Nonomuraea africana: one gene and its partners. The protein of the gene in region 1 binds, or shares a complex with, the protein of each later gene. Links are inferred from orthologs where the notes say so. Each region holds a gene or a part of one and is shown on either strand. Other genes may lie near its edges.

Evidence for each region.
Region 2: rny (region 1) and H4W81_RS21450 share a complex: the UniProt entries of both Bacillus subtilis proteins name them as parts of the possible RNA degradosome complex. The link is inferred for Nonomuraea africana from one-to-one orthologs.
Region 3: rny (region 1) and H4W81_RS26190 share a complex: the UniProt entries of both Bacillus subtilis proteins name them as parts of the possible RNA degradosome complex. The link is inferred for Nonomuraea africana from one-to-one orthologs.

Annotation. Positions count from the first base shown.
Region 1 is NZ_JADBEF010000001.1:5,421,908-5,432,393, reverse strand. Bases 3,836-6,793 are described here. They hold rny (ribonuclease Y), read left to right. Parts: upstream 3,836-4,474; coding sequence 4,475-6,112; downstream 6,113-6,793. Other genes in these bases: H4W81_RS25695 (S9 family peptidase), read right to left, coding at 6,385-6,793. In the rest of the region: H4W81_RS25715 (FAD-dependent oxidoreductase), read right to left, coding at 1-760; H4W81_RS25710 (LacI family DNA-binding transcriptional regulator), read right to left, coding at 753-1,766; H4W81_RS25705 (hypothetical protein), read right to left, coding at 1,879-3,717; more of H4W81_RS25695, read right to left, coding at 6,794-8,214; H4W81_RS25690 (amino acid ABC transporter permease), read right to left, coding at 8,253-9,167; H4W81_RS25685 (amino acid ABC transporter permease), read right to left, coding at 9,164-9,832; H4W81_RS25680 (glutamate ABC transporter substrate-binding protein), read right to left, coding at 9,893-10,486. UniProt on the Bacillus subtilis protein: Endoribonuclease that initiates mRNA decay. Initiates the decay of all SAM-dependent riboswitches, such as yitJ riboswitch. Involved in processing of the gapA operon mRNA, it cleaves between cggR and gapA.
Region 2 is NZ_JADBEF010000001.1:4,540,020-4,548,766, reverse strand. The notes cover bases 1-2,875. They hold H4W81_RS21450 (6-phosphofructokinase), read left to right. Parts: upstream 1-862; coding sequence 863-1,888; downstream 1,889-2,875. Other genes in these bases: H4W81_RS21445 (MHYT domain-containing protein), read right to left, coding at 2,012-2,839; H4W81_RS21455 (FGGY family carbohydrate kinase), read right to left, coding at 1-740. Also shown: MacS family sensor histidine kinase, read left to right, coding at 2,953-4,053; H4W81_RS48720 (MFS transporter), read left to right, coding at 4,260-5,405; H4W81_RS21430 (hypothetical protein), read left to right, coding at 5,599-5,760; H4W81_RS21425 (ATP-binding protein), read right to left, coding at 5,706-8,414; H4W81_RS21420 (hypothetical protein), read right to left, coding at 8,565-8,747. UniProt on the Bacillus subtilis protein: Catalyzes the phosphorylation of D-fructose 6-phosphate to fructose 1,6-bisphosphate by ATP, the first committing step of glycolysis.
Region 3 is NZ_JADBEF010000001.1:5,538,753-5,549,291, forward strand. What follows is about bases 2,567-5,577. They hold H4W81_RS26190 (polyribonucleotide nucleotidyltransferase), read right to left. Parts: upstream 5,235-5,577; coding sequence 2,898-5,234; downstream 2,567-2,897. Other genes in these bases: H4W81_RS26185 (M16 family metallopeptidase), read right to left, coding at 2,567-2,833; rpsO (30S ribosomal protein S15), read right to left, coding at 5,521-5,577. In the rest of the region: H4W81_RS26175 (GNAT family N-acetyltransferase), read right to left, coding at 1-217; dapB (4-hydroxy-tetrahydrodipicolinate reductase), read right to left, coding at 338-1,075; more of H4W81_RS26185, read right to left, coding at 1,523-2,566; more of rpsO, read right to left, coding at 5,578-5,790; H4W81_RS26200 (pentapeptide repeat-containing protein), read right to left, coding at 6,008-6,700; H4W81_RS26205 (VOC family protein), read right to left, coding at 6,748-7,146; H4W81_RS47635 (zinc ribbon domain-containing protein), read left to right, coding at 7,161-7,421; H4W81_RS26215 (bifunctional riboflavin kinase/FAD synthetase), read right to left, coding at 7,465-8,445; H4W81_RS26220 (TRM11 family SAM-dependent methyltransferase), read left to right, coding at 8,610-9,596; tRNA pseudouridine(55) synthase TruB, read right to left, coding at 9,639-10,499; H4W81_RS26230 (DHH family phosphoesterase), read right to left, coding at 10,496-10,539. UniProt on the Bacillus subtilis protein: Involved in mRNA degradation. Catalyzes the phosphorolysis of single-stranded polyribonucleotides processively in the 3'- to 5'-direction. Necessary for competence development in Bacillus subtilis.

The DNA of each region.
Region 1 (10,486 bases):
GCGGGTTCGGGCTGCGCCAGCCCAGCAACTTGCCACCCCAGAAGGGCAGCTCGAAGTCGCGCCAGAAGCCGTAGTTGGCCGGCCGGTCGATGGTGTGGTCGCCGTCCACGTGGTCGATGGCGAAGCAGACCGAGACCGCCTGCATGTTGAGCGGCTGCGCCTCGGCGGGGGCGCTCGGCTCGCCGGTGTCGGTCTGCGACTCGAAGCCGGTGACGTACTCCGTGCCGGTGAGCGGCAGCAGGTCGCCGGTCTCGGTGGCGTCCAGGATGTAGGGCGCGGTGACCACGACGTCGTCCGCGCCCGGGCCGCTGAGCCGTACGGAAAGAACTCGATCGCCGTCGGTCTCGGCGGCCACGGGTTTGTACGGCTGCAGCACGGTGAGCTGCCCACCCCCGCGATAGGGAGCCAGCATGGACTCGATGACCGCCAGCGCCACCCGGGGCTCGTGGCAGATCGGGCTCACCCAGCCCGCGCCGGGGTTGAGCTCCCTCCATCCTCGCGCGGCCTCGGTGAGGGGGAAGTGCCGGCGGTAGTAGTCGCGGATGCCGTCGCGCAGCGCGCGGTAGCTCGCCGTGACGCCGAACCGCTCCACCCACGTGTGCTCGTCCGGCGGCACGGCCTGGCTGGTCAGCTGGCCGCCGAGCCAGTCGAATTCCTCGGTCAGTACCACTCGTTTCCCGGCTCTGAGCGCCGCGAGCGCCGCTGCCACCCCCCCGAGGCCGCCTCCGACGACCAGCACCTCGGTGCTCAGCTCATGCAACGTTGTTCCTTCCCAGGGTCGAGCCCTTGACGAGTTCGCAGGGGAGCAGCCGCTGGACCCGGCCGCTGCCCTCGATGAGTTCGGTGAGGACTTCCACCGCCTGCCGGCCCATCTCGGCACGGGGGATGCGGAAGCCGGTGAAGTCGATGTCGGTCGGCGCGGGCCTGGTGGGATCGCCGAGCGTGACGATCGAATGGTCTCCCGGTACGGCCAGGCCGCGCTGCCTGGCTGTCTGGAGGATGACCGCGCCGTCGGCGTACTCCTCGACGAAGATCGCAGTGGCGCCGGTGAGCAGCACGTCCTCGGCGTTCGCCGGTGGCAGGGTGACGGTCTGCAGCCCCGCCGTACCCTCCCTGAATCCGCGGTGCCGGTCGGCGAAGGACTCGGGACCGGCGCCGTACCCGACATACGCGAACTTTTCGTGACCCAGGCTGCGCGCCTGCTCCACCAGCTCACGCACCGCGCTGCCGTAGTCGGCGCCGACGTAGGAGATCGGGCCCCCGGCGTCGTCGCGACGGCCGACCGAGACGAAGGGGTAGCCCTCGGCGACCAGCCGGGCCAGTTCCTCGTGGTCGAGCTCCCGGCCGAGCAGGACGCAACCGTCGGCCAGGCGCAGGCGGTGGTCCTGGTGGTAGATGCGCTTGCGGCCGTCCACCAGCGGAGCGCTGGTGAGCAGCAGCAGGTCACAGCCCACCTGCTCGGCGGACTCTTCGATGCCGACGAGGAACGGGTGGTAGAAGTCCCCCGTCGCACTGGGGAAGACCGGCTCGTAGGTGAAGACGCCGAGGATCCGGTTCCTGCCTGCCGCCAGCCGTCGGGCCAGCGGGTCGGCCACGTAGCCGGTTTCCCTGATGACGCGCAGCACCCGGTCCCTGGTCTCCGCCGGGATCCGGGTCTCGGCTCCCGCGCGGTTGTTCAGCACCAGCGAGACGGTGGTCTGGCTGACGCCGGCGAGCCGGGCGATGTCCCGCTGCGTGATGCGGCGGGGGGCTTCTGGGGGTCGCATCTCGTCTTCCCTGATGTAATGCGCATTAGCGCTGGGTCGTGGAAGAGAGTGTCAAGCACGTGTTTCGGGCCCGTCAATAGAGTTCGCGGGAGTAATACGAATTAGCAGATGCTCAGAAGTGGGACGTGATCGTGACCTCGATGGCGCCCTCGTGCGGCACCCGGAGCACGTGCAGGCGCCGCTTGCCGTCCCGCAGATAGGACACCGAGGTGACGCCGAACGTGGCCGGGCGTCGGGTACCCCAGCTGAACCGGACCACGCCCCCGCCGCGGCGCAGCTCGAGCCCGTCCGCGGTCGCGGTCACCGATCCGCCGTACGGCGCCGCCGTGCCGTCGGTGAAGGTGACCTGGTCGGTGGGGTGCACGACGATCGGGATCTGCTCGGTGGCCGCCGAGACCGCCTGGACCGAGCGGCGGATCTGGCCGCCGGTGATCCGTACGTCGGTGACCACCGAGGAGTCCGGCGTATGGAAGCGCAGCCGGTAGGGGTTGCCGCCGAGGAACTCCACGGGCATGGGGCCGTTGGCGTCCGGTCGCTGACCGGGGAAGACCGTCGCCCAGCAGGCGTGGTTGTTGTTGTTCAGCGACTGGATGATCGTCCCAGCGACCGGATGCCAGAGGAAGCTCAGCCCGGTACGGGTGAGAGTGGTTGCCCGCCTGGTGCCGAAGTAGCCGCCCAGGTACAGGTTGGGCCGCCGGATGAAGAAGAACTCCTGCCCGTTGTCGCTGCGGATCTCCTCGAACCGATTGGATCGAAGGTACGGCAGGCCGTCGATGGCCGCGTCCTTGCCCGCGCGAAGCGGATAGCGCTCGCCGTAGATGGCGTGCGTGAGGATGCGCGGCGAGGTGTCCTGCTTGGCCAGCACCGGAACCGGCGTCGGATCCGCCGCCCAGGCGGCGCGTGCTGCGGCCAGGTCCTCCCGTGCGGACAGGAAAGCGGCCAGCGCGGGCACCTCCGGCACGAACTGGTTGTTGAGCGCGGTCCGTTCCGGGTCGGGCCGGGTGTCGTCGTAGGAGCGGGAGCTGGTCCGCGAGGACGACGCGATGTTGGTCAGCCAGCCGGATCCGTCGGGCTCTCGCAGCAGGTTGTAGCCGAGCCAGTCCGTGTACCTGGCGGCCATCTGCACCATGTGCGGATCGCCCGACTGGCGCCAGGCGTCGGCCATCTCCGGCAGCATGACCTCGAAGTTGTAGTTCAGGTCCGGCCCGGACTCCTCGTAGAAGAAACCCGCCGGGCTCTGGCCGGTCTGCGCCATGCGGGCGAAGGCGTCGGTGAGCTGCTGCTGCAGCGCCGGGTCCGGGTCCAGCCGCAGGGTGAGGGCCGCTCCGGCCACGCCGGCCATGGTCTGGTTGGCGAAGGCCAGCCTGCTCTGCCAGGCCGAGCGGTTGGCCGGATTGAGCAGCCAGCCTGCCGCGCCCCGCAACGCCGCGCTCAGCTGAGCCTGGCGCGTCGGCAGCACGTTGGCCGGGCGCAGCAGGGCGAGGGTCTTGCTGAGGTACCCCAGCGCGAAGCCGGTCGGCGCCAGCCCGTGCTCGCCCCTGGCGTACTCGGGGAACGAACCGTCGGCGTGCTGCAGGCCGAGGTAGTGCCCGAGTGCCGCGTCCAGGGCGGCCAGGAGAGCGGGGTCGCCCCAGTACGGGTTCCAGGCCCGCTGCTGGGAAAGGAACCAGGCCAGGGTGTAGGCGTGCTCCTGCACGCGCGCGTTGTACGGCGCTGCCGGGTTGCGCCACCAGCCGCCGGCGAAGAAGCCGGAGGCGTCCATGTCGTGGACCAGCGGGGCGAGCGTGACCAGGTAGGGCGCGAAGCGCTGCTCGGCGGGCGCGAAGAGCCGGCGGTCGGGGGCTCCGGGTGGCAGTGGCGCCAGGGCGAGGGCCTCGGCCCGGCCGGGCGGTAAGGCGGCGAAGAGGGCGGCGGCACCGGCGCCGGTCAGAAGGGTGCGGCGATTGAGCATGGCGCACACGGTCACTCAGCCGGAATGAGCATGTCAATAAGCTAATGCGAATTACCAGCTTAGTTGCGCCTTCGCGACGGCACCGGAGCGCGGCGGAGGCTTCCTGCTCATCCCTCGTGCGGTGCGGTGATCTCGCCCGTCGGCCCTCGGCGGTGCGGTGATCTCGCCAGGTAGTAGTGGGTCTTCGGCGGCGTGCGGTGATGCGGCCAGGCTGTGGTCGATCTCTCGTGTGGTCGTCGATCTATGGCCTGCCTTCGTTGGGGGAGGCGGTCTTCGGGCGTGTCGGGTCGGCGTTGTTTCAGTGCTCGACGGTGCTGGCTGGGGCCGGGGCCATGTCAGAACTGGGGACGATGGAATCTGTTTCCGACATAACCCCGGGAAGTGGCGTCAGGAGGGAGTTAGCTGGGTAAATGAGGGCGTGTCGGCTATGTCCGACAAGATCGCGCGGTTTTGCGTTCGATTGACGGTAAGACGTGCTTGACAGCACGTCTTTGCTTGCCCGTTACCTCTTCGACGCATAACCTCGACGGCAGTGAGGAGTTACTCCGCGCAGTGCGGATTGCCATACCGGTGAACTACGGACGAGCGAGCTCGATTGACCCGAGGAAGGGAAGGTGCCGGCCACTCAGGTCGGTGCCCCGTCTGCCTTGGCTTGATATTTGTCCTGGTGGCGACACCGATCGGGCGATTTGTGCTGCGCGCGTGACCCCTCCTGGAGCGTTTGGCCTATCTATGACGCGAGGAGGGCGGGGCGCACATGGAGACGCCTGTCGTGGTGCTGGCGGTGGCAGTGCTCCTGCTGGCATGCGTGATGATCGTCGCGTTTGTCATACTGCTGCGCCGAACCGCCGCGCTGGCGCCGTCGCCCGCCGCCCAGCCCTCTCCCGCCGTCCAGCCCTCTGCCGATCAGCTTGCCGAGGTGCACGGTGAGTTGGAGGAGGCGCGCCGCGAAGCCGTACTGATCAGGGACAAGGCGCAGTCGGACGCCGGTGAGATCCTGCGCAGGTCGGAGTTGGCCGCCGAAACTGCCGCGCAGATGCGCAAGGAGGTCGAGGAAGAGAGCCGCATCCTCAAGAACGAGCTCAAGGAGCTGCGCGCCGACCTCGAACGCAGGGAGAGCCGGCTGGCCGAGCGAGAGCAGCGTCTCGACGAGGAGTCCCGCAGGCAGGTCGAACGCGGCAGGAAGCTGGCCGAGACCGAGACGGAGCTGGCCGACAGGCGCGAGGAGTTGCTGCAGGTCGAGAGCGAGCGCAGGGCGATACTCGAACGGGTGTCGGGGCTGACCGCCGAGCAGGCGAAGAACGAGCTCGTCAGGGAGATCGAGAACCAGGCCAAGCGTGAGGCGGCGCTGATCGTCAGGGAGATCGAGGGCGCCGCCCGCAAGGAGGGCGAGAAGCGGGCCACCAAGATCGTGACGCTGGCCGTGCAGCGCATCGCGGCGGAGCAGACCGCCGAGTCCGTGGTGAGCGTGCTGCATCTGCCCGGCGACGAGATGAAGGGCCGGATCATCGGTCGTGAGGGACGCAACATCAGGGCGTTCGAGTCGACGACGGGCGTCAACCTGATCATCGATGACACGCCCGAGGCGGTGCTGCTGTCCTGTTTCGACCCGGTGCGCAGGGAGACCGCGCGGCTCACGCTGGAGAAGCTCGTGCTGGACGGGCGCATCCACCCCCAGCGCATCGAGGAGGCCTACGACCGCAGCCGGACCGAGGTGCAGGATCTGTGCGCGCGGGCGGGCGAGGACGCGCTGGTGGAACTCGGCATCACGGACATGCACCCGGAGCTGACGCTGCTGCTCGGACAGCTGAGGTATCGCACCAGCTACGGGCAGAACGTGCTGAAGCACCTCATCGAGTCCGCGCACATCGCCGGGATCATGGCGGCGGAGCTCAAGATGAGCCAGCCGCTGATGAAGCGGTGCGCGCTGCTGCACGACATCGGCAAGGCGCTGACGCACGAGGTCGAGGGCAGCCACGCGCTGATCGGCGCGGAGATCGCCAGGCGCTACGGCGAACACGAGGACGTCGTGCACGCGATCGAGGCGCACCACAACGAGGTCGAGGTGCGGACCGTGGAGGCCGTGCTCACCCAGGCGGCCGACGCGATCAGCGGCTCGAGGCCGGGCGCGCGGCGCGAGTCGCTGGAGGCCTACGTGAAACGGCTGGAGCGACTGGAGGAGATCGCCACCTCCTACGAGGGCGTCGAGAAGGTCTTCGCGATGCAGGCGGGGCGCGAGATCCGCGTCATGGTGAAGCCCGACGCCATCGACGACATCCAGGCACAGGTGATCGCGCGCGACGTGGCCAAGCAGGTGGAGGAGGAGCTCACCTACCCGGGCCAGATCCGCATCACCGTCGTCCGCGAATCCCGCGCGACAGAGTTCGCCCGCTAGATCCTTTCTTCATCCTGTACGGCACAGCCCACGAAAGGCCACCGGGGTCACCGGTGCCCGTCTGTCCTGCCACGCCACTCCAGCGGGACTTCGGTCCCCGCCGTTACGTCAGGCATGTCGGCCGGGTTCTTCGAAAACCGCCGGCCGAGGTTCGCGGCAGACCGGCCGTGGTCAGCTCGCTCACCCCACTCCGCCGGGTCCTTCGAAAACCCCCGGCCGTGGTCAGCTCGCCCGATACATTCCGCCGGGTTCTGCCGAACCGCTGGCCGAGCTCAGTACAGTTCGAAGATCTGCTGGTAGAAGGCCAGTTCGGCGGCCAGGGCAGCGGTTCTCGTCTCCATGCGACGGAAGCCGTGTGACTCCCCCTCGAAGGACAGGTACGTGCACGGGACCCCGCGTTCCGACAGCGCGTCCGCGAAAGCCGACGACTGCGCAGGCGGTACCACCGGGTCGTCCAGCCCCTGGAGCAGCAGCATCGGGCAGGTCACGCCGTCGGCCAGGGCGAGCGGCTCGCGGCTGGCGTAGAGGGCCGGGTCCTCGGGGCCGACCAGCCACTCGGTGTAGCGCGACTCGAAGTCGTGGGTCGTCGCGTTGAGCGGCGCGAGCGCGCTGACCCCGTAGTAGGAGACCCCGCCCGCGAACACGGAAGACCTGCAGCACGCGGCCATCACCGTCCAGCCGCCGGCGCTGCCGCCCCTGACCGCGATGCGCGCCGGGTCGGCCAGGCCCTCGGCGGCCAGCCATTCGGCGGCGGCGATCGTGTCCTCGACGTCGACGACGCCCCACTGGCCGCGCAGCCGGTCGCGGTAGGCCCTGCCGTAGCCGGTGGAGCCGCCGTAGTTGACGTCGATCACGCCGATGCCGCGCGAGGTGAAGAACGCCTTCTCCAGGTCGAGCGCCGAGGTGCTGTGCCCGGTGGGCCCGCCGTGCACGAACACCACGTACGGCACGGGCCCCTCGGCCGCGACCTCGGGATTGGCGGGCGGGTAGAGGAACGCGTGCACGTGCCGGCCGAACCTGCTGAGGAACTCCACGGGCCGAGCCGACGGCAGGTAGGCCACGTCGGGCAGTTCGCCGATGTCGCGCCGCAGTCCTTCGACCCTGCCGGTCACCGTGTCGAGCCTGGTGATCGAGCGGGGGATCGCCGCGCCGTACGCCACCCCGACCAGGGTCGTGCCGTCGGCGGACAGGGCCGGGTCCCACCCCGAGTACGGCACATCGAGGTCGCGCAGCTCGCCCGTGCCGGGATCGAGGAGGCCGAGGCGCAGGTCGCCCTGGCCGTGCAGGACCGCGAGCCGGCCGTCGGCCAGCACGACGTACGGCCGGCCGCCCAGCTGCCAGAGCGGCCAGGCGAACTCCTCCTCGGCGGGGTGAAGCGCCTGGGAGGAGGTGCCGTAGATGCCGATCTGGTAGAGGTTCCACCAGCCCGACCAGTCGGAGATCAGGTAGAGGTGGCTGTCGTCGCGCCACTGCGGCGCGAGGACCGACTCGGTGGAGCCGCCCTTGACCGTCCAGGAGTTGCCGTCGGACAGGCGGGTGATGCGCAGCTCGGTGCCGTTCCACGGCATGCGCGGGTGGTTCCAGCAGATGTAGGCCAGGTGCAGGCCGTCGGGGGAGAGGGTGGGGAAGGCGTAGAAGTCGCTGCCGGTCACCAGCTCGCGCGGCTCGCCGCCGTCGAGGGGGATCGAGACGATGGCGCGGGTGACCTTGCCGTCGTGGCGTTCGCGCACGCACCACAGATGGTCTCGGCCCAGGTGCAGGTCGGCGTAGCGGGAGCCGTCGTCGGGGGTCAGCGGCTCGGGTTCGCCGGAGGTGACCAGGTAGAGGCGCTGGTCGGCGAAGTTGACGAAGACCACGCCACGGGGGGTGACGAGATAGGGCTGCCCGCCGTACTCATGGACCCTGGAGCGGGCGTTCCACGGGGCGGGCAGCACCTGGGTGCGGGTGCCGTCGGCGGCCCGGTGCACGATGGTGGTGCGGCCGCCCTCGTCGGGCCGGTCCTCGGTCCACCAGACCTCGTCGCCCACGACGGTGGGCCAGGCCAGGCGCAGACCCGAGCTCGCGACATCGGTGGTGGAGATGGGAGAAGGCCAGAGAGGCATAGCGGCATCCTGCCCGAAAACCGTGCCTCCCGTGGCCCTTACTCCATCGTCGCCACGGCTTCGGCTCCCGCGCCGCCACCCGCGCCTGGGCCGACGCCGAGAACCGACGCGCCTGGCGGGACGACAGGCGGAGCCGCGGTCTTGCGGCTGCGCCTGCTGCGCTTCTCCAGCCAGTTGGCCAGAGCGCTCAGCGCCATGTTGAGACCGATGTAGATGATGCCGATAACGATCGCGGCCGGGATCAGCGAGCCGAAGAAGACCGCGGGCAGGATCTTGAAGCCGGTGTTGAGCAGGTCGACGTAGGCGATGATGTAGCCGAGCGCGGTGTCCTTGAGCAGGACCACGAGCTGGCTGACGATCGCCGGCATCATGGCGGTGACCGCCTGCGGCAGCAGCACCAGCCGCATCACCTGGTTCTTGCGCATGCCGATGGAGTACGCCGCCTCCGACTGCCCCTTCGGCACGGCGCGCACGCCCGCCCTGACCACCTCGGCCAGCACCGAGCCGTTGTAGAGCATGAGCGCGGTGACCAGGGCGATGAATGCGTAGTCGCCGCCGCCGAAGAGGGAAGGCGCCAGGTAGAAGATGAAGAAGATCAGCAGCAGCAACGGGATGCTGCGGAAGATCTCGACGACCGCTCCTGCCGGGATCCTGATCCAGCGGTGGTCGGAGAGTCTCGCCAGGCCGAACACCGCGCCGAAGACCAGCGCGAGAACCGCGGCGACCGCGGCGGCCCTCAGCGTCCCCAGCAGGCCGGGGATGATGTAGAAGTCCCAGGTCTCGTACTTGAGGAAGGGCTCCCAGATGCGGCCGTCCCACTGGCTCTTGGCGTCGAAGCCCGCGTAGATGAGGTAGACGACCGTCGCGACCAGCGCCACGCCCAGGACGGTCAGTACCGCGTTGCGGACTCTGGCGCGCGGGCCAGGGGTGTCGAACAGGACCGAGGTGCTCATCGAACCACCGCCAAGCGCTGGGAGAGCCAGCCAGTGAAGAAGCCGATGGGCATGGTCAGGATCATGAAGCCCGCCACGATGCCCAGGAAGATCGGGATCGAGGCACCGGTGGTGTCAAAGATCTCCTTCATGTTCGCCGCGGACTCGGTGAGGAGCCCGCCCGCCGTGGCGACCGTGGTGTTCTTGATCATCGCGATCATCACGCTGCCCAGCGGGGCCACCACCGCGCGGAAGGCCTGCGGCAGGATGATCAGCGTGAGCGACTGGAAGAACGTCAGCCCGATCGCCCTGGCCGCCTCGGCCTGCCCGGTGGGCACAGTGTTGATGCCGGCCCGCAGCGCCTCGCAGACGAAGGCCGCGGTGTAGGCGCCCAGGCCCAGCGACACGAGCCAGAACGAGTTGGTGCGCGGCACATCGGAGAAGACCAGTCCGAGCGTGTCGCTCAGGCCCAGCGCGGAAAAGGCCAGCACCAGCGTCAGCGGCGTGTTCCGTACGACGTTGACGTAGACCGTGCCCGCCGCGCGCAGCACGGGGGTCGGCGAGACGCGCATCGCCACCAGCAGTGTGCCGACGATGAGTGCGAACACCCCGGCCACGAGGGAGAGCTTGATGTTCTCCAGGAAACCCTCGAGCAGCTGAGGGCCGTATGTAATAAGTTCGTCCATCGTGCTCCACCGTCGATATGACAGCGGCGGCCGGGTCACCGGCCGCCGCGTCGTGTCTTCCTAGGCGCAACCCTCGGCAGGCGGCGCGCTGTCCGCCAGCTTGAGCCCCTGAATGCCGCCGAACCACTTGTCGAACAGCTGCTTCATGGTGCCGTTCTGCCAGAGCTTGGCCACGGCCGCGTTGGCCGCCTCGCAGGTCTTGGTGTCGCCCTTCTTCAGGCCGATGCCGTACTTCTCGTCGGTGAAGCCCTGGCCCAGGACCTTGAACTTGCCGCCGGAGGCCGCCGCCTGCTTGGCGAAGCCCGCCAGGATCAGGTCGTCGGTGGTCACCGCGTCAAGGTTGCTGCCCTGCAGCTTCTGGATGCACTCGGAGTAGTTGGCGGCGTCGACGGGCGTGGCGTCGATGTCGAGCTTGCCGTCCGGCGGCGGGTCGGTGATCCGCTTGTAGGAGTTCGAGCCGGACGCCTTGCAGATCTTCTTGCCCTTCAGGTCCGTCGGCGCGTTGATCGAGGTGTCGTCACCGCGCGTCATCACATCCTGGTGGGCGACGATGTAAGGCCCGCCGAAGGTCACCTTCTGCTTGCGCTCGTCAGTGATGGAGTAGGTGGCGAAGATGATGTCGACCGTGCCGTTGGCCAGGAAGGGTTCACGATT
Region 2 (8,747 bases), 880 kb from region 1 along the record:
GAGAAGCAGGTCTGGCCGAACAGCGCCGCCTGCTGGTCGCCGGCCATCCCGGTGATCGGCAGGTCGAGCCCGAGGAAGGCCTCGGGGGCGGTCCTGCCGATCTCGCCGTAGTTCGGCACGATCTCCGGCAGGGCCCGCTCGGGAACGCCGAACAACTCGCACAGCTCGGACTCCCAGCCGCCGGAGGCCAGGCCGTACAGCAGGGTGCGGGAGGCGTTGGAGGGGTCGGTCACGTGCCTGGCGCCCGCCGTCAGCCTGGCGACCAGGTAGGAGTCGACGGTGCCGACCACGATGTCGTCCGTCCACGCCCTGGGGTCGTTCTCGCGCAGCCAGGTCAGCTTGGTCGCGGTGAAGTAGGGGTCGAGGCGCAGCCCCGTCAGCTCGGAGACGCGGGGCTCGTGGCCCTGCTCCCGCAGGCGTGCGCAGATGCCCGAGGTGCGCCTGTCCTGCCAGACGACCGCGCGGCGCGGCGCGGCCAGCGTGCGGCGGTCCCACAGGACCGCCGTCTCCCGCTGGTTGGTGAGGCCGACACAGGTGGGCGGCGCCGACGCCCCGTCCAGCGCGGTACGGCAGGCCGCGAGCGTCGCCTGCCAGATCTCCTCGGGCGCGTGCTCCACCCACCCGGGCTGCGGGAAGTGCTGGGAGAACTCCTCGTATCCGCGCGATTCGATCCGTCCCTCCTCGGTGACGATCAGCGCGGTCACCCCTGTTGTGCCTGCGTCTATCGCCAAAACGCTCACGGCGCCTCACCTTTTGGTCTAGACCATTGTCCGTGCCAAGGGGCACAATGCGTTGCGTCGGCGATACGCCGATCGCACCGCCCCATTAGTTTGGCCGTGAACCCCATCGGGAGGAACCCGCCATGCGTATTGGAGTGCTCACCGGGGGCGGAGACTGCCCCGGTCTCAATGCTGTGATCAGGGCCGTTGTCCGCAAGGGTGTCAGCGTTTACGGGCATGAGTTCGTCGGATTCAAGGATGGCTGGCGTGGCCCCCTCGAGGGCGACACGATGCCGCTGGACATCCAGGCCGTCCGGGGCATCCTGCCCCGTGGCGGCACGATCCTCGGCTCGTCCCGCACCAACCCCATCAAGATTGAAGGTGGAGTCGACCGGATCAAAGACAATCTCGCCGCGGGCGGGGTCGACGCGCTGATCGCGATCGGCGGCGAGGACACCCTCGGTGTCGCCCGCCAGCTGTTCGACCGCGGGGTCAGGGTGGTCGGCGTGCCCAAGACCATCGACAACGACCTGTCGGGCACCGACTACACCTTCGGCTTCGACACGGCCGTCAACATCGCCACCGAGGCGATCGACAGGCTGCACACCACGGCCGAGTCCCATCACCGCGCGCTCATCTGTGAGGTCATGGGGCGTCACGCGGGCTGGATCGCGCTGCACGCGGGTATGGCCGGCGGAGCGAACGTCATCCTCATCCCCGAGAAGCCGTTCGACATCGACAGGGTCTGCGAGTACGTCGAGTCGCGCTTCCGCACCCGCTACTCGCCGATCATCGTGGTCGCCGAGGGTGCGCACCCGGTCGAGGGGCAGATGGCCCTGCAGGCCGGCGAGCTCGACTCCTTCGGCCACGTACGGCTCGGCGGCATCGGCGAGGTCCTGGCCAAGGAGATCGAGAAGCGCACCGGCAAGGAGGCCCGCACCACCGTGCTCGGCCACATCCAGCGCGGCGGCACGCCGACCGCGTTCGACAGGGTCCTGGCCACCAGGTTCGGGCTGCAGGCGATCGACGCCGTCCACGCGGGAGACTTCGGGACGATGGTGGCGCTGCGCGGCACCGACATCGTCCGCGTCGGGCTCGACGAGGCCACCTCCGAGCTGAAGACCGTGCCGGTCTCGCGCTACGAGGAGGCCGAGGTCTTCTTCGGTTAAGCGGATTGCAAGCGGCGGGCCGTACCTTGAGGGCAGAGCGGTGCTCCGCTCCATCCCCTCCAGGTACGGCTTGCGCCCTGTCTGATGCGGCCCACTAGATGGGCGCAAGCCGTACCCCAGGGGTCACCTGCGGGAGTAGGGGTCGGGCGAGCGCAGGGTCTGCGCGCTGGCGGCGGCCTGGCGGCGCATCTCCAGCCGGGCCATCAGCTCGGCGTCCTCCTGCAGCTCCTGCTCCGACGGCGACAGGATGACCATCAGCAGCATGGTGAGCGTGATGAGGCTCACCACGGTCATCAGCGGCACCAGGAACGACAGCGCGTCGGCGCCGCCCACGTGCCCGGGCTCGGTGTGGACCGTCACCATCATCGCGAACATGCCGGTGTAGTGCATGCCGCAGACGGCCACGCCCATGATCAGGGCCGCGCCCGTGATGGCGAGAGCCCGCTTGACCTGCACCGTGAACCACAACGCCACCGTCGCCGCCACCACAGCGATGGCGACGGAGGCGGCCACGATCAGCGGGTCATAGGAGACGTGCGCGGACATGTTCATGGCGAACATGCCCATGTAGTGCATGCCCGCCACGCCGAGTCCGGTCAGCAGACCGCCGCCGAGCAGCGGGAGCGCCCTGCCGCGGCCGAAGGAGACGACGAACAGGCCCGCGCCGACCACCACGATGGCCACGAGCGCCGAGGCGACCGTCAGCGGGACGTCATATCTGATCTGCGTGCCCGCGACGTCGAAGCCCATCATGGCGATGAAGTGCATGACCCAGATGCCGGTGCCGCCGATGGAGATGGCGGCGGCGATGAGCCAGCGGGCACGCGAAGAGCCTGTCGAGGCATTGGCCTGGGCCGTGAGCCGCAGTCCGAGCATTGACCCGATGCACGACATCACGTACGCGAGGATCGGCGTGAGCGGGCCCTGGGTGAAATGATTAACAGCGGACATGTTGTGAGATTCCTTGCCATAGGGATCTACCGGATTGTGGCAGCGAATTGTCCCATTTGCATGGATAGGATCACTATCTGTCAACTAGGCAGTCGGAAACGCGAGAAAAGCTCATGACGATCGAGGGTCCCTTCTGGCGGGCGATCGCGGTGTTCAGGGTGGCTTCCCTGATCTACGCGGCCGTGCTGATGGTCCAGCACGAGGGGTTCGCCGAGCCGGTGACGGGATGGGTCGTCATCGGCGTCATGGCGCTCTGGACCGCCGCCTCGATCTTCGCCTACTCCGTCAGAGCGCTGCGCGGATGGCCGCTGCTGGTGATCGACATGCTCGTGACCCTCGCGTGCCTGCTCGCCACGCCGTACGTGCAGGGCGAGTTCCAGGGCCAGGTGGGCAGCATGCCGGTGCCCGCGATCTGGATCGCGGGCCCCGTCCTGGCCTGGGCGGTGTACGGCGGGCGCCGCCTGGGCGGCGTCGCGGCGGGCATCGTCGCGGGAGCCGACCTCTGGGTACGGATGCACGGGCCCGACTCGCGCATCCTGATCAACGGCGCGGTCCTGCTGTTCATGGCGGGGATCGTTGTCGGCCACGTGGCGCGCCTGGCCAAGCAGGCGGAGGAACGCATGCAGCGGGCCGTCGAGATGGAGGCCGCGCAGCGCGAGAGGGAACGGCTGGCGCGCGGCATCCACGACTCGGTGCTGCAGGTACTGGCGCTGGTGCAGCGGCGAGGACAGGAGATCGGCGGGGAGGCGGCCGAGCTGGGCAGGCTGGCGGGCGAGCAGGAGGCGGCCCTGCGCGAGCTGATCGCCGTCCACCCCGCGCCCACGGGCTCGGCGGATCTGCGGGCGCTGCTGATGAGGCACGGCTCGGCCCAGGTCACGGTCTCCACCCCGGCCACGCCGATCGTGCTGCCGGTCGCGGTGGCCGAGGAGGTGGCGGCGGCGGTACGGGCGGCACTGGACAACGTGCGGGCCCACTGCGGGCCTGAGGCGAGGGCGTGGGTGTTCGCGGAGGAGGGGGAGGACGAGGTGATGGTCAGCGTGCGGGACGAGGGGGAGGGGATCGAGGAGGGACGGCTGGAGCGGGCCCGCGCCGAGGGCCGCCTAGGAGTGGCACAGTCGATCGAGGGCCGGGTGGCGGACCTGGGCGGTCGCGTCTCGATCAGCTCGTCTCCGGGGGAGGGCACCGAGGTCGAAATCACCGTCCCTGCGCGCTGACCCCTCCCACCGATTCCCCTGACCGACTCCGCTCCACCGGACGCCCGCGTAGACGTCCCCACCCATCCAGACCTCAGCCCCCGCAGACGTCCGCCTTCACGCGGACCTAGCCCCGCGAGGGCCGACCCCCGGACGCGCTCTGTCCGTGGTGGTTCCGTGGTGACCACGGATGTGACTCCGTACCCGCGCCGAGCACGCTTGGCGGCATGACAAGCACCACCGCCCAGAAACCGCGGCTCCTCACCCGGGCCTTCGTCCTGGCCGTCCTGGCCGGGTGCGGTTCGTCCGTCAGCTTCTACCTACTGTTCTCCGTGGTCCCTCTGTACGCCACGTCGGCCGGCGCGGACGGGATCGGCGCCGGGCTCACGACGGGTGTGATGATGCTCGCCACCGTCCTGGCCGAGCTGGCCACCCCCTGGCTTCTGGCCAGGTACGGCTGCCGCCTGGTGTTCGCCGCCGGACTGGTGCTGCTCGGGGCCCCCGCCCTGGTGTTGAGCGTCTCGGCGGACTTCACGGCCATCCTGGTGGTCTGCGTGGTCCGCGGGCTCGGATTCGCGATCGTCGCGGTGCTGGGCAGCGCGCTGGTGGCCCAGGCGGTGCCGGCGGAGCGACGCGGTGAGGGACTGGGCGTCTACGGCGTCGTGTGCGGGATCCCGTCCATGGCGGCCCTGCCGCTGGGGATCTGGCTGGCCGAGGCGGTCGGTTTCCCGGTCGTCTTCGTCGCCGGTGGTGTGGCCGCGCTGATCGGCCTCGGCGCGGTGAGGGGCCTGCCGGGCCGGCAGCCGGTACCGCCGGACGGCATGCTGGTCTCCCTGCGTACGTCCTCCGGTCTGGTCGGGCCGTCGGTGTTGTTCGCCGCCACGACCATGGCGGCCGGTGTGGTCGCCACGTTCCTCCCGCTGGCCGTCGCCGGCGCCGCCACCGCCCTGTTCGCCCAGAGCGCCTCCACGACCGTGTCCCGCTGGTGGGCGGGCCGGTACGGCGACCGGCACGGGTCCGCCCGCCTGCTGTGGCCGGGGCTGCTGCTAGCGGCCGCGGGCATGGTGCTGGCGGCCGCGGGCATGGTGCTGGCCGCGGGCCCGGCGACGGTACTGGCGGGCATGGTCCTGTTCGGCGCGGGATTCGGCGTCACGCAGAACGCGAGCATGGCGGTGATGCTGGACCGGGTCCCCGCCTCCTCCTACGGCGCGGTCAGCGCGCTGTGGAACATCGCCTACGACCTCGGGCTCGGCGCGGGAGCCGTGGGGTTCGGCTTCGTGGCCGCGCACACCGGCTACCCGGCGGGTTTCGCCCTCACCGGCGCCCTGATGCTCCTCGCCCTCACCATCCGGCACAGAAAGGCAACCTCATGAGCAGGCGACGCGGTCGCGCTGTTCATGACCAAGGGAGCCGACCTCCCCGCCGAGGCCGTGGACTCCATGAGAAGCCGGCCGTTCTGGGCCGCGATGGAGGCGGTCGCGCACACCCTCGCCTACGAAGCCGCCGTGGTCGGCCGCGGCCCGGTGCCGGCCGATCGGCTCGCCTGCGTCCACGTTCCCCACGCTGGTGCTGGCCGGCGCCGACAGCAGCCCCCGGATGCGGGACGCGGCCAAGGCAGTGGCCGAGGCGCTGCCCGACGCCCGGTTCCGGTCGCTGGCGGGGCAGGCACACGGTCAGGTCGATCCGGCGGCGTTCGCCTCCGCGCTGTCGGCGTTCTTCCTCGGCTGATCGCAGCCCAGGGCGGTCAGTTCCGCCCGGCCCTCCTCCGCCCGGTCCGGCAGGAGCAGCAGCGTGCAGGCCCGCTCGAACCGGGCGCCGATCCGCTCCCACCCCGTGAGCGCCGCCTCCACCTCGCGGCGGTCGCCGGACAACCTGCCCCTGGCTCTGGCCAGGCAGGCGGCCGCCCACGCGTTCTCCCCGCTCCCCGACGCCACGCCCATGCGCGCCTCGGCGTCGGGGAGCCGCGCCATGACGGCGAGTTCCGCGCCGACCGCCTGCGCGTACGCGCGGAAGAAGGGGTCGGTCTCGCCGGAGAACAGCTCGCCGATCATCGGCTCCGCGTTCTCCAGCCGGCCCGCGTGGAGCGCGACGCGGGCCTCGGCGAAGCTCGTCAGCGTCGACCGGCGGCCCGTCCGGTGGACGCGGTCACTCCACAGCCGATGGTTCGGCTCGTCGCCGCGCAGCCCGTGGATGAGCGCCGGGGCCACCGCCAGGGGCAGCATCATCCCGGTGATCGGCGTCCCGGCCCGCTGCCAGTCGTCCCAGGCGGCGCGGGCGTACGCCAGCGCCTGGTCGAACTCGCCCTGCAGAGCCAGCGCGAGCACGAGGTTGTTGGTCGAGTCGAAGTACTGATCCGCGCCGACCAGGTCGTCTTCCTCCGCCAGCCTGGCCAGCTCCAGCGCCTCGGTCAGATCACCGGTCACGATGGCGCATCGCGCCGCCATGTGGAAGGTGTCGACGATCTCCGGCGCGGACAAGGGGTCGGCGCGGGACATCGACTTCAGCAGAGAGAGCCGTTCCCGGCTGACCCGCTGGGCGTCACGCAGCCGTCCCGCCCCCAGCAGCGCGCAGATCAACGTGTCCAGGGCGGAGCTGACCAGCACAGGGTCGCCGCTGTCCCGCGCGGCCGTCACCGCCCGCTCCGCCAGAGGCAGGTCCGCACTGTACGGCTCCGCCGACGCGGTCCAGGTCGCGGCGGCGGCGAGCCAGGCGGCGACCACCGGATCCCGCGGGTCCCCCGCCGCCCTGGCCTGCTCCAGCAGTAGGCGCAGGCGGTCGTAGGGCATCTCCACGCCGTGCCGGCCCGGGTTCCTGGCCGAGGTCACCACGGCGGTGGCCAGCGAGATCGCCGCCCGGTCGCCGTCCCCGGCGGCCCGCGCCCGCTCCGCCGCGGAGGTCAGCAGCCCCATGACGCGTTCGCCGCCGGAACCCACCAGATATGTGCACGCGGCGGCGCTGTGCAGATCGTGCCACGCCTCGATCGGAGTGGGCGCGCGCTTCGCGGCCTCTTCGTAGGTCCGCTGGGACTCGGTGAGGAATCGCCGCGCGTAGCACAACCCGGCCAGCGACCGGGCCAGCCGATGCTGCGCCTCACCCGGCTCGGGGGCGCCGGCCAGCGCGGCGCGCAGGTCGTCGGCGACCAAGTCGAAGTCCCCCGGCTCGAGTGCGGCGGCGGCGCCGACCGCCCACCGCAGGTGGCGTTCGCGGATCTCCGGCAGCTCTCCGGAGCCGAGCAACTGCTCGGCGGCGAAGTCACGTACGGTCTGCAGCAACCGCCACCGCCCGCGCCCGGCCCTGACGACCAGGCTCTTGTCCACCAGCCTCCCCAGCAGGTCCGCCGTGGCGCCCGCGGAAACCGCGGCATTGACGGCCAGCACGGCGGCCAGGTCGAAGCCGCCAACGAAGATCGCCAGGCGGTGCAGCAGCCCCCGCTCCTCCTCATCGAGCAGATCGTGGCTCCAGCCGACCACCGCGCGCAGCGAACGATGCCGGTCGTCCACGCCGCGCCCGCCCGCCAGCAGCCGCAGCCGGTCCTCCAGAGCCGTCAGCAACCCATCCGGGCCCAGGGCCGCGGCGCGTGCCGCGGCCAGTTCGATCGCCAGCGGCATGCCGTCCAGCTTGGCGCAGATCTCCTCGATCACCTCCGGCCCGGCGGCGAACCCCGGATCGGCGGCCCCGGCCCGGTCGGTGAACAACGCGCGCGCGTCGGAGACCGGCGGCAGCGGCTCCACCTGCAGGATCCGCTCGCCGGGCAGGCCGAGCCGCTCCCGGCTGGTGACCAGGATCCGGCAGCCGGGGCACGTGGACAGCAGCCGGTCGGCAAGCCTGGCCACCTCGTCGAGCAGATGCTCGCAGTTGTCCAGCACCAGCAGGGAGCGCCCCCGGCCCAGCCGCTCGGCCAGCGCCTCCGTCAACGACCGCTGGGGACGCTCCTCCACGCCGAGCGCGGCGGCCACCGCCTGGGCCACGAACCCGTCACGTACCGGCACCAGGTCGACGAAGGCCCCGCCGTACGGGAGGTCCGGCGCCACCGTCGCGGCCAGCCTGGTCTTGCCCACCCCGCCGGGCCCGAGCAGGGTCACCAGCCTGGACCCGCCGAACGCCGCCAGCACGGCCTCGCGCTCCGCGCCCCGCCCGACGAACGACGTCCGCGCCACCGGCAGGCCGGCCAGCCTCTCCGGCGCGGCCGCCTCGGCCGGCCGGCCGGCGAGGGCCGCCAGCTCACGGCGGCCCCGGACGCCGTACTTACGCAACAACGAGGAGACGTGGCTCTCAACCGTCCGCACCGAAATGTGCAGCCTGCGGGCGATCTGCACGTTCGACAGGTGAGCGCCGACGGCCGCGAGCACCTCGGCCTCCCGCTCCGAAACCTCGACAAGCACGACCTCATCATGCCGTGCCGCCTGAGCGGTGACCACGTCCGTGGCTGGCATCGCCGCGGATCTCCAAAGACCCCAGCCCCCACAAGCCGCCGGCTCCACGCAATCCCCTGCGTCCTGGCAGTGGGGTTGGTCCGGGTTTTCGGAGGGTTGTCAGAGGGCCGCGAAGCCCAGGGCCATCAGGATGAGACCTGCCGGCGTGATGACGCAGCCCACCGCCACCGCGATCCACCGGCGCCGCCATCCCAGCCAGTAGACGATCACGTACGGCAGGAACGCGATGCCGGTCAGCCCCGTCGCGGGGAGGAGCAGCGCCACCAGAAGCCCGTCCCTGCC
Region 3 (10,539 bases), 120 kb from region 1 along the record:
CGGCCAGCTGGTCGAGGTGCACGTTGCCGTCGACCATGCTGATCATGGCGAACCCCTGACCCTCGACGAGCACCCTGCCGGGGTCGTCGCACTCCTCGATCATCGTCGTGCCCGGCGGGAAGACGATGCCGACCTGCGCGAACAGGCCGTCGGCGGCCCGCTCCACCTCGGCGAGCGCCGGCAGTTCGTCCTCACGGGCCCAACGGACCACCGACACGCCCCCGCCTTTCCGCTGCTCATCAGGTCTGGTACTAGTGTGATGATCGTGCGCCCGGCTGTGCGGAGCCGGAACCCTCTCCACAGAATGTGCCCATGCTCCGGCATGGGCACATTTCTTTCACAGGTCGAGCAGGCGCTCCAGGCCGACCGTGAGCCCAGGCAGTTCGGCCACCCTCCGCACGCCGAGCAGCACGCCCGGGGTGAAGGAGGCCCTGTTCATGGTGTCGTGCCTGATCGTGAGGATCTCGCCGTCGCCGCCGAGCAGCACCTCCTGGTGCGCGATCAGCCCTGCCAGCCGTACGGCGTGCACGTGCACCCCGTTGACGTCCGCGCCGCGAGCTCCCTCGAGCTCGGAGCTGGTCGCATCGGGCATCGCCGCCATCCCCGCCTTCGCGCGAGCCTCGGCCACCAGCTCCGCCGTACGGCGGGCGGTGCCGGAAGGGGCGTCGGCCTTGTTCGGGTGGTGCAGCTCGACGATCTCGACGGAGTCGAAGTACTTGGCGGCCTGCTGGGCGAAGTGCATCATCAGCACCGCCGCGATGCCGAAGTTCGGCGCGATCAGGCAGTTGGTGCCGGGGAAGCGCTCGAGCCAGCCACGCACCGTGGCCAGGCGCGCCTGGTCGAAGCCCGTGGTGCCGACCACCGGATGGATGCCGTGCGCGATGGCCCATTCGAGGTTGCGCATGACGACGTCGGGATGGGTGAAGTCGACGACCACCTGCGCGCCCTCGAGCGACTCGATGGGATCGTCCTTGTCGATCGCCGCCACCAGCTGGAGGTCGGCGGCCGCCTCGACGGCCTTGCACACCTCGACGCCGACCCGCCCGCGCGCCCCAAGCACACCTACTCTGATCACCCCTCCACCATAGCGGTGGTTCCTGCCCCTTCATGCTGTACGGCAGGCCGGCTCAACCCCACCACCTTTTCGGTGGATCCTGCCCCTTCATCCTGCTCAAGCCCACCACCTTTGCGGTGGTTCCTGTCCCTTCACCCTGTACGGCCGGCCGGCTCAAGCCCACCCGGGGCGCGGGCTGGCCTCCCTCCGGGGAGACGCTCCTCGAGCTCACCGGCTGACCACCGTGACGCGGCCCGTAAACCCCCGGCCACGCAGACCAGCACCAGGATGGACCAGCCGGAAGCGCCTGAATGGTTGGCGAAGCCGCCACGCCGACGAGCCTGACGTGACGGCGGGAACCGGAGTCCCGCTGGAGCGGCGTGAAAGACGGACGGCCACCGAGTGACCCCGGTGGCCGTTACGCCGCTGTGCCGTACAGGCTGGAAAGAGTTGTGCCGTACAGGATGGTCAGCTGATGGCGTGGGAGAAGTCCTTGTCCGCGTAGGGACCGATGACCGCCAGGGTCATCGGCCTGCTCAGGATGTCGCCCGCCACCGACGCGATCTCCTCGGGGGTGACCGTCTCGATGCGGGAGAGCACCTCGTCCACGGACATCAGCTCGTCATAGACCAGCTCGTTCTTGCCGATCCGCGACATGCGCGACCCGGTGTCCTCGAGCCCGAGCACGAGACCGCCGCGCATCTGACCCTTGCCGCGGGCGATCTCCTCCTCGGTGATGCCCTCGGAGACCACCCTCGCCACCTCGTCCCTGCAGATCTTCAGCACATCGTCGATCTTCGAAGGCATGCAGCCGACGTAGATGCCGAACTGCCCGGTGTCGGCGTAGGCGGAGGTGTAGCTGTAGGCCGAGTAGGCCAGCCCGCGCTTCTCCCTGATCTCCTGGAACAGCCGGGAGGACATCCCGCCGCCCAGCGCCGCGTTCAGCACGCCGAGCGCGAACCTGCGGTCGTCCGTGCGGGCCATGCCGGTCGTGCCCAGCACGAGGTTGGCCTGCTCGGTGGGCCGGTCGACGACCCGGACCCCCGACCTGGTCTGCGCGCCGGGGCCGCTGGTGCGCGGCGGCGCGTTCTCCCTCGGCCCGGTGAGCGCGCCCGCCCGCTCGTACGCCCGCGCCACCAGCTCCACCACCTGCTCGTGCCGGATGTTGCCCGCGACGGAGACGACCGTGCGCGGCGGCTGGTAGTAGGCGCGGTAGTACTCGACGATCCGGTCGCGCTGCAGGGCGTTGATCGACTCGACCGTGCCCAGGATGGGCCTGCCGATCGGCGAGTCGCCGTACAGCTCGGCGGAGAACTGCTCGTGCACCACGTCCGACGGGTCGTCGTCGTGCATGGCGATCTCTTCGAGGATCACCCCGCGCTCGGACTCGACGTCCTCCTCGGTGATCAGCGACGAGGTGACCACGTCGGCCAGCACGTCGACGGCCAGCGGGAGGTCCTCGTCGAGCACCCGCGCGTAGTAGCAGGTGTACTCCTTGGCGGTGAAGGCGTTGATCTCACCGCCGATGCCCTCGATGGACGCCGAGATCTGCATGGCGTCACGCGTGGGCGTGCCCTTGAACAGCAGGTGCTCGAGGAAGTGGGTGGCCCCCGTGTGCTCGGGGGCCTCGTCACGCGAGCCGATGCCGACCCACATGCCGACCGCGACGGAACGCACGGTCGGCATGGTCTCGGTCACCACGCGCAGCCCACCGGGGAGGACGGTGCGCCTGACGACCCCGGCACCGTCCTTGCCGGGGTGCAGCGTGGTAGTTGTCACGGGACCTCCTCCGTCGGCCCCGTGACGAACGTGCTGTGTTTGATGGCTCCCTCGCTCCGCTCGGTCACGAGTTGCGGTCTTCTCCGTCTCCGGCGGGCTTGCGGACCCGGGTGCGAGTACGGCGAGGCCGCTCGTCACGCGCCTTGTCCTCGTCGGCCGCGGCCTCGGCCACCGGAGCCTCGGCGGAACCCGCGGGCTCCTCCGTGCCCTTGGTTGCCTTCTCCGCGGCCTCCTTCTCGATGACCTCGACGGGCACCAGCGAGAGCTTGCCGCGCGAGTCGATCTCGGCGATCTCCACCTGGATCTTCTCGCCGACGTTCATGACGTCCTCGACGTTCTCGATGCGCTTGCCGCCGTGCAGCTTGCGGATCTGGGAGACGTGCAGCAGGCCGTCCTTGCCCGGCATGAGCGAGACGAACGCGCCGAAGGCGGCGATCTTCACGACCGTGCCGAGGTAGCGCTCGCCGACCTCGGGCATGTGCGGGTTGGCGATGGCGTTGATGGCGCTGCGCGCCGCCTCGGCCGAGGGGCCGTCGGTGGCACCGATGTAGATGGTGCCGTCGTCCTCGATGGTGATCTCCGCACCCGAGTCGTCCTGGATCTGGTTGATCATCTTGCCCTTCGGGCCGATGACCTCGCCGATCTTGTCGACCGGGACCTTGATCGTGATGATGCGCGGCGCGGTCGGGTTCATCTCCGCCGGAGAGTCGATCGCCTCCTGCATCACGTCGAGGATCGCCAGGCGGGCGCCCTTGGCCTGCTTCAGCGCGGCGGCCAGCACGGAGGCGGGGATGCCGTCGAGCTTGGTGTCGAGCTGGAGCGCGGTGATGACGTCCTTGGTGCCGGCGACCTTGAAGTCCATGTCGCCCATGGCGTCCTCGGCGCCGAGGATGTCGGTCAGCGTGACGTAGGTGTCACCCTCACCGATCAGGCCCATCGCGATGCCCGCGACCATCTCCTTGAGCGGGACACCCGCGTCGAGCAGGGCCATGGTGCTGGCGCAGACCGAGCCCATCGAGGTCGAGCCGTTGGAGCCGAGGGCCTCGGAGACCTGGCGGATCGCGTAGGGGAACTCCTCACGCGTCGGCAGGACCGGGATCAGCGCGCGCTCGGCCAGCGCGCCGTGACCGATCTCGCGGCGCTTGGGCGAGCCCACGCGGCCGGTCTCACCGGTGCTGTAGGGCGGGAAGTTGTAGTTGTGCATGTAGCGCTTGGTCCGCTCGGGGTTGAGCGTGTCGACGACCTGCTCCATGCGCAGCATGTTCAGCGTGGTGATGCCCAGGATCTGGGTCTCGCCGCGCTCGAACAGCGCCGAGCCGTGCACCCGCGGGACCACGTGGACCTCGGCGTTGAGCGCGCGGATGTCCTTGGGGCCGCGGCCGTCGATGCGGACGCCGTCCTTGATGACCCGCTCGCGCATGAGCTTCTTGGTCAGCGACCTGAAGGCGGCGCCGACCTCCTTCTCGCGCCCCTCGAAGTCGGCCAGCAGCTTCTCGCCCGCCATGGCCTTGATCCGGTCGAGCTCGTTCTCGCGCTCCTGCTTGCCCGCGATCGTCAGCGCGGCGGCCAGCTCGGTCTTGACCGCGCTCTCGACGGCGGCCAGGACGTCGTCCTGGTAGTCGAGGAAGACGGGGAACTCGGCGGTCTCCTTGGCGGCGACCTTGGCCACCTTGGACTGCGCCTCGCACAGCACCTTGATGAACGGCTTGGCCGCCTCGAGGCCCTGCGCGACGGTCTCCTCGGTCGGGGCGACGGCGCCGCCCGCGACGAGCTTGAGCGTCTCCCTGGTGGACTCGGCCTCGACCATCATGATCGCGACGTCGCCGTCCTCGAGGACGCGGCCCGCCACGACCATGTCGAAGGTGGCGCGCTCGAGCTCGGGGTGGGTCGGGAAGGCGACCCACTGGCCGTCGATCAGCGCGACGCGGACGCCGCCGATCGGGCCGGAGAAGGGCAGCCCGGCCAGCTGGGTGGACAGCGACGCGGCGTTGATCGCGACGACGTCGTAGAGGTGGTCGGGGTTGAGCGCCATGATGGTCGCCACGACCTGGACCTCGTTGCGCAGGCCCTTGACGAACGACGGGCGCAGCGGCCGGTCGATCAGGCGGCAGGTGAGGATGGCGTCCTCGGAGGGACGGCCCTCACGCCGGAAGAACGAGCCGGGAATGCGGCCCGCGGCGTACATGCGCTCCTCGACGTCCACCGTGAGGGGGAAGAAGTCGAGGTTCTCTTTGGGGTTCTTGGAAGCGGTGGTCGCGGACAGGACCATCGTCTCGGCGTCGAGGTAGGCGACGGCCGAGCCGGCGGCCTGCCTGGCCAGCCGGCCGGTCTCGAACCGGATCGTGCGCGTGCCGAAAGAGCCGTTGTCTATGACGGCTTCAGCGGTGTGGACACCCTCCACGGGGGACCTCCTAGGTTGGTCGGTCTCCCGCGCCCTCTTTTCTCACCGGCACCCTCGTTAGGTGCAGCGCCGGTCTTCGATCGAAGCGCCCGGTCATCCCGACCGGAAGCCACTACCGAGGACCGGCCCGCAGGCGTCGCGGGTCGCATGGTGCTGTAGCGGACGCGGGGGCTTTCAGTGTGTCTCGAATATTCAGTTGTACGACAGCGCCCGGGCTTTCGCGACCTGCGACGCGCCGGGACTCATATGAGAAGGGAGCGGCGCCGAGCGCCGCTCCCTTACCACTCTATCGGCGCAGGCCGAGGCGCTCGATGAGCGCACGGTAACGCGCGATGTCGTTGTTCTGCAGGTACTTCAGCAGGCGACGCCGGCGACCGACGAGCAGCAGCAGACCACGACGGCTGTGGTGGTCGTGCTTGTGCGTCTTCAGGTGCTCGGTGAGCTCGCTGATGCGCTTGCTGAGCAGCGCGATCTGCACCTCGGGCGACCCGGTGTCGCCCTCGGCCGTCGCGTACTCACTGATGATTGCCTTCTTGGCAGCGGTGTCGAGGGACACGGCTCTCCTTCAATCTACGGACACGCGGGAATGAGACGAGAGTGCGAACGACCGTGCGTGCCTACAGTCGCCGCGAGAAGGCACTTCAGGGCAGCGCACAGCGCCACCGTTACAGAGCCGACATGCAAGGTTACCATCGCGGTCCGTCCCCTGACACATCGTTCATCTCCGGCCGCCGTTGGTCTCCGCGGTGGAGGCGCCAATCGGGGTTACATATTCAGCGATCCCAGTGAGCTGGACGGTTGAGGGACCTGGGGATGCGCGTCGCCGCATCGCCTCTGGCCGCGTCGAGCTGCGCCTGGGTCAGGAACAGCGCGCCGGTCAGGTTCGCGCCGCGCAGATCCGCGTTCCTGAAGTCCGCGCCGATGACGTCCGCCTCGCGCAGGTCCGCGCCCCTGAGGTCGGCGCCGATCAGCAGGACGCCGCGCAGGGCGGCCCTCCGCAGGTCGGAGCCCTTGAGACGGGCCCCGATGAGGTCCGTCTTCATCGTCCGCCCGCCGCGCCCGCGCACCAGCTCGCCGGCCCGCCGCAGCAGCGGGCTGACCCTGCCGCGCAGCGCACCCGTGTCCACGACGGTGAGCGCGCCGATGAGCTCCTCGATCTCGTCCGCCGTACGGCGCAGCTCGTCGTGAACGGGCGCGGCCGCGGACCACCCCAGCGCCTCGGTGACGTAGTAGAGCAGTTCGTGCAGGTCACGCATGGCGGGGAACACCTCGGCCGCCCGCCCGGCCGCCCCCGCCTGGGTGACGTGCTGGCCCGCGCCGAAGCAGTCGTAGACCGTGCAGCCGGGAAAGCCCTTCTCCCTGAGCTGGGTGTGGATTCCGCAGCGGAAGTCGTCGCCCAGGTTGGGGCAGGCCTTCCCCACCGGTTTGTCGATCGCGAAGTCCGCCGAGGCGGCGAAGGCGGGCACGACGCAGCACAGTCCGCGGCACTGCCCGCAATCGGCTCGCAGACTCGTCAGGACTCGACGGCCGCCGGGTCCATCCACACAACCTCCCACAGGTGCCCGTCGGGGTCCTGGAAACTTCTGCCGTACATGGACTCTTCGTCCATGGGGTCGTTGGCGGGCGAGCCTCCGGAGGCGAGGGCCTTGTCGGCCAGCTCGTCGACCTTCTCCCTGCTCTCGACGCCGAGTGCAACGATAGCCTCAGTCGTGGTATGCGCGTCCGCGATGTCCTTCTTCGTGAAGCTCTTGAAGAACTCCTCGGTGAGCAGCATGGCGTAGATGGTGTCGCTGATGACGAGGCAGGCGGCCTTCTCGTCGGTGAACTGGCGGTTGAAGGTGAAGCCCAGGCCGGTGAAGAAGTTCTTGCTCCGGTCGAGGTCCTTCACGGGCAGGTTGACGAAGATCATCATGGCTCGCGGCCTCTCTGTGGGTACGTGACCCAGCGAAGCAGGGGCGCGACCAACGCCCACAGAATGCGGACACAAAGGTTCCCCCAGTTCACCCGGCCCCCCAGCAGTGCTCGGCCTGCGGGCATGTGGACAAGCAGAACCGACCCGGCCAGCACACCTTCGCCCGTACGTCGTGCGGCTTCGCTGAGCACGCCGACGTCAACGCGGCCCGCAACATCGCCTCACGCGGGGTTGCAGGTTGGGCGGTGAGTCACGCTGCCAACGACGCGGCCTGAACCGTCGGAGCCATCGACGGCGAGGAGCTGCAAGCTCGGTCGTTTACGGCCGAGAAGCTGACGAGGTGAGTTCGCGGACCCGGTCGACGTCTGCGTGGATCTGGGCGATGAGGGCCTCGATCGAGTCGAACTTCGTGTTCCCGCGCAGCCGCGTCCCGAAGTCCACCGCCACGTGCATGCCGTACAGGTCGAGGTCGTCCCTGTCCAGCGCGTACGCCTCCACGGTCCGCGGCACGCCCTCGAACGTCGGGTTGGTGCCGACCGAGATGGCCGCGGGCCAGACGCAGCCGTCGTAGCCGGCGGGCAGGTTGCCGACGGCGACGCAGCGCAGCCAGCCCGCGTAGACGCCGTCGGCGGGGATCGCGGTGTTCGGCGGGGTCTCGACGTTGGCGGTGGGGAAGCCGAGCTGCCTGCCGCGCTGGTAGCCGCGGACGACGACGCCCTCGACGCGGTGCGGACGGCCGAGCAGGGAGGCGGCGGCCGAGACGTCACCCGCGGCGACGAGCTCGCGGACGAGAGTAGATGAAACGCCGGACACCAGGGGAATCTCCTCCACCGTGAAGTCGTACTTGTCGCCCAGCACGCGCAGAACGGACGGGTCGCCCGCGGCCTGATGGCCGAAGGTGAAGTTGGCGCCGACGACGACGGTGGCGGCCTGCAGCCGCTCGGCCAGCACGCTCTGCGCGAAGTCGGCGGGGCTCAGCCGGGCCAGCTCCATCGTGAACGGCAGCACCATGACGTCGTCCACGCCCAGCTCGGTCAGCAGCGCGGCACGGTGGCGCAGCGTGGTCAGCCGCGGGGGCTGGGTGCCGGGCCGTACGACCTCGGCGGGGTGCGGCTCGAACGTCACCGCGACGCATCGCAGATCCAGTGAGCGGGCGACGGCGACGGCGCGCTCGACCACCTGGCGGTGGCCGAGATGCACGCCGTCGAACACGCCGACCGTGACGACGGATCTTTCCGACTCCTGCACGCCCGGGCCCCATTCGTCTCTTGGCGGATCAACCACCCTCAAGCGTGCCATGCCCGGCGGTGTTCTTCGCACCCGAGGGTGGCGGCCGCCCGCCGTCCGCCCATCGACCTGCCTGTACGGCGGTGCGGGGCCACGCTCCCGCGAGCGCGACCCCAAGAGCGCGGCAGCTCCGGCGGGCAGCGGACCACCGACGGGCAGGCGGTACCATCCGCTGCATGTCCCGTTACGCGCTGCTCATCCTGCCCGCCTTCAACCGGGTCTACGGCGAGAGCTCCGTCCGCCTGACCAGGAGCGAGCTGGCGGTCTTCGCCGACGTCTCCGAGGTGGAGGAGACCCGGATCGGCGGCGTGCCGTACGTGACGTTCGAGGCGCCCTCGCTCGACCTCGCGCTGCTGTCGAACCTGTCGTCGGTCTACGCGATCTTCGGCATCGAGGGTGACCTGCTGCGCCCCCTGGAGATGCGCCCGCTCGACCGGCTCTCCAGCGACCTCATCACGATCCAGAAGTACGCGGGCAAGACCAACGAGCACTTCACCAAGCTGCTGCTGAACGTCACCGTGCTCGCCTCGGACTTCCCGCTGGACGGCCACCTGTCGGTCCTGGACCCGATGTGCGGGCGCGGCACCACGCTCAACCAGGCCCTCATGTACGGCTACGACGCCTACGGTGTCGACGTCGACGCCAAGGACTTCGAGGCCTACACCGGCTTCCTCAAGACCTGGCTGAAGAACAAGCGGCTCAAGCACACCGCCGAGACCGTGCCGGTCAGGAGGGAGCGGGCGCTGGTCGGACGGCGGTTCAACGTCAGCTTCGGGCTGTCGAAAGAGGCCTACAAGGCGGGCGAGACGCAGCAGGTGTCCGTGGTCAACGCCGACACCCTGCGCGGCCGCGAGTTCTTCAAGCCGCGCTCCTTCGACGTCATCGTGACCGACGCGCCGTACGGCGTGCAGCACGGCAGCAAGGCAGGGGGCGGCCTGTCGCGCAGCCCCCTCGACCTGATCGACAGGGCGGTGCCGGTCTGGGCGGAACTGCTGCGTCCCGGCGGCGCGATGGGCATCTCGTGGAACACCTACGGCGGCTCCCGCGACGACCTGGCGAAGATCCTCACCGCCCACGGTCTCGAGGTCGTGGCCCTTCCCGACTTCGAGCACTGGGTGGACCAGGCCATCGTCCGCGACATCATGGTCGCCAGGAAGAACTGAACCGCGAAACCGGCCCGTGAGAACCAAGCGGGTGGGCTCGAGCTAGCCGACGAAGACCGCCAGCGGCTTGGCCGACCTACCCTGCTCCTCCACCAGCGCCAGCAGCTCGCCCTCGGGCCCGAACACCCCGATCGGGCCCGCCCCGAGGCCGGCCGAGGGCAGGCGGCCGCCGTGCGAGATGATCCGCGCCTCGTCGGCGCCCACGTCGCGCCGGGGGAAGGCCGCGCTGACGGCCTCGGCGATCGGCAGCACCACGCAGTCGGCGGCCAGCTCGTCGATCGTCCTGGCCAGCGAGAGGTCGTAGGGGCCGACCCTGTTGCGCCGCAGGGCGGTGAGGTGACCGCCCACACCGAGGGCGGCGCCGAGATCGCGGGCGAGGGCCCTGATGTAGGTGCCGCTCGAGCAGCGGATGGTCGCCCTGATCTCGGGCCCGTCGATGGCGGCGACGTCGAAGTCGTGGACGGTGACGGGCCTGGCCGCGAGCTCGACCTCCTCGCCCGCGCGCGCCCGCTTGTAGGCGCGCTCGCCGTTCACCTTGATCGCCGACACCTGCGGGGGCACCTGCATGATGCGCCCGGTCAGCGCCTCGATCCCCTTGCGGACCGCCTCCGGTGTGACGGAATCGGTGGGGAAGGTCGCGGTGACCTCGCCCTCGGCGTCGTCGGTGTTGGTGGTGACACCCAGCCTGATCGTGGCCTCGTACACCTTCTCGGTCAGCGCCAGATGGCCGAGCAGCCTGGTCGCCTTCTCGACGCCGATCACCAGCACGCCCGTGGCCATCGGGTCGAGCGTGCCCGCGTGACCCACCCGCCTGGTGCCCGCGATGCGCCGCATCTTGCCGACGACGTCGTGGGAGGTCCAGTCGGCGGGCTTGTCCACGATGATCAAGCCGCTCTCAGTCACAACATCTCCTTGAACCGCGCGATGGTCTCCTCGACACTGT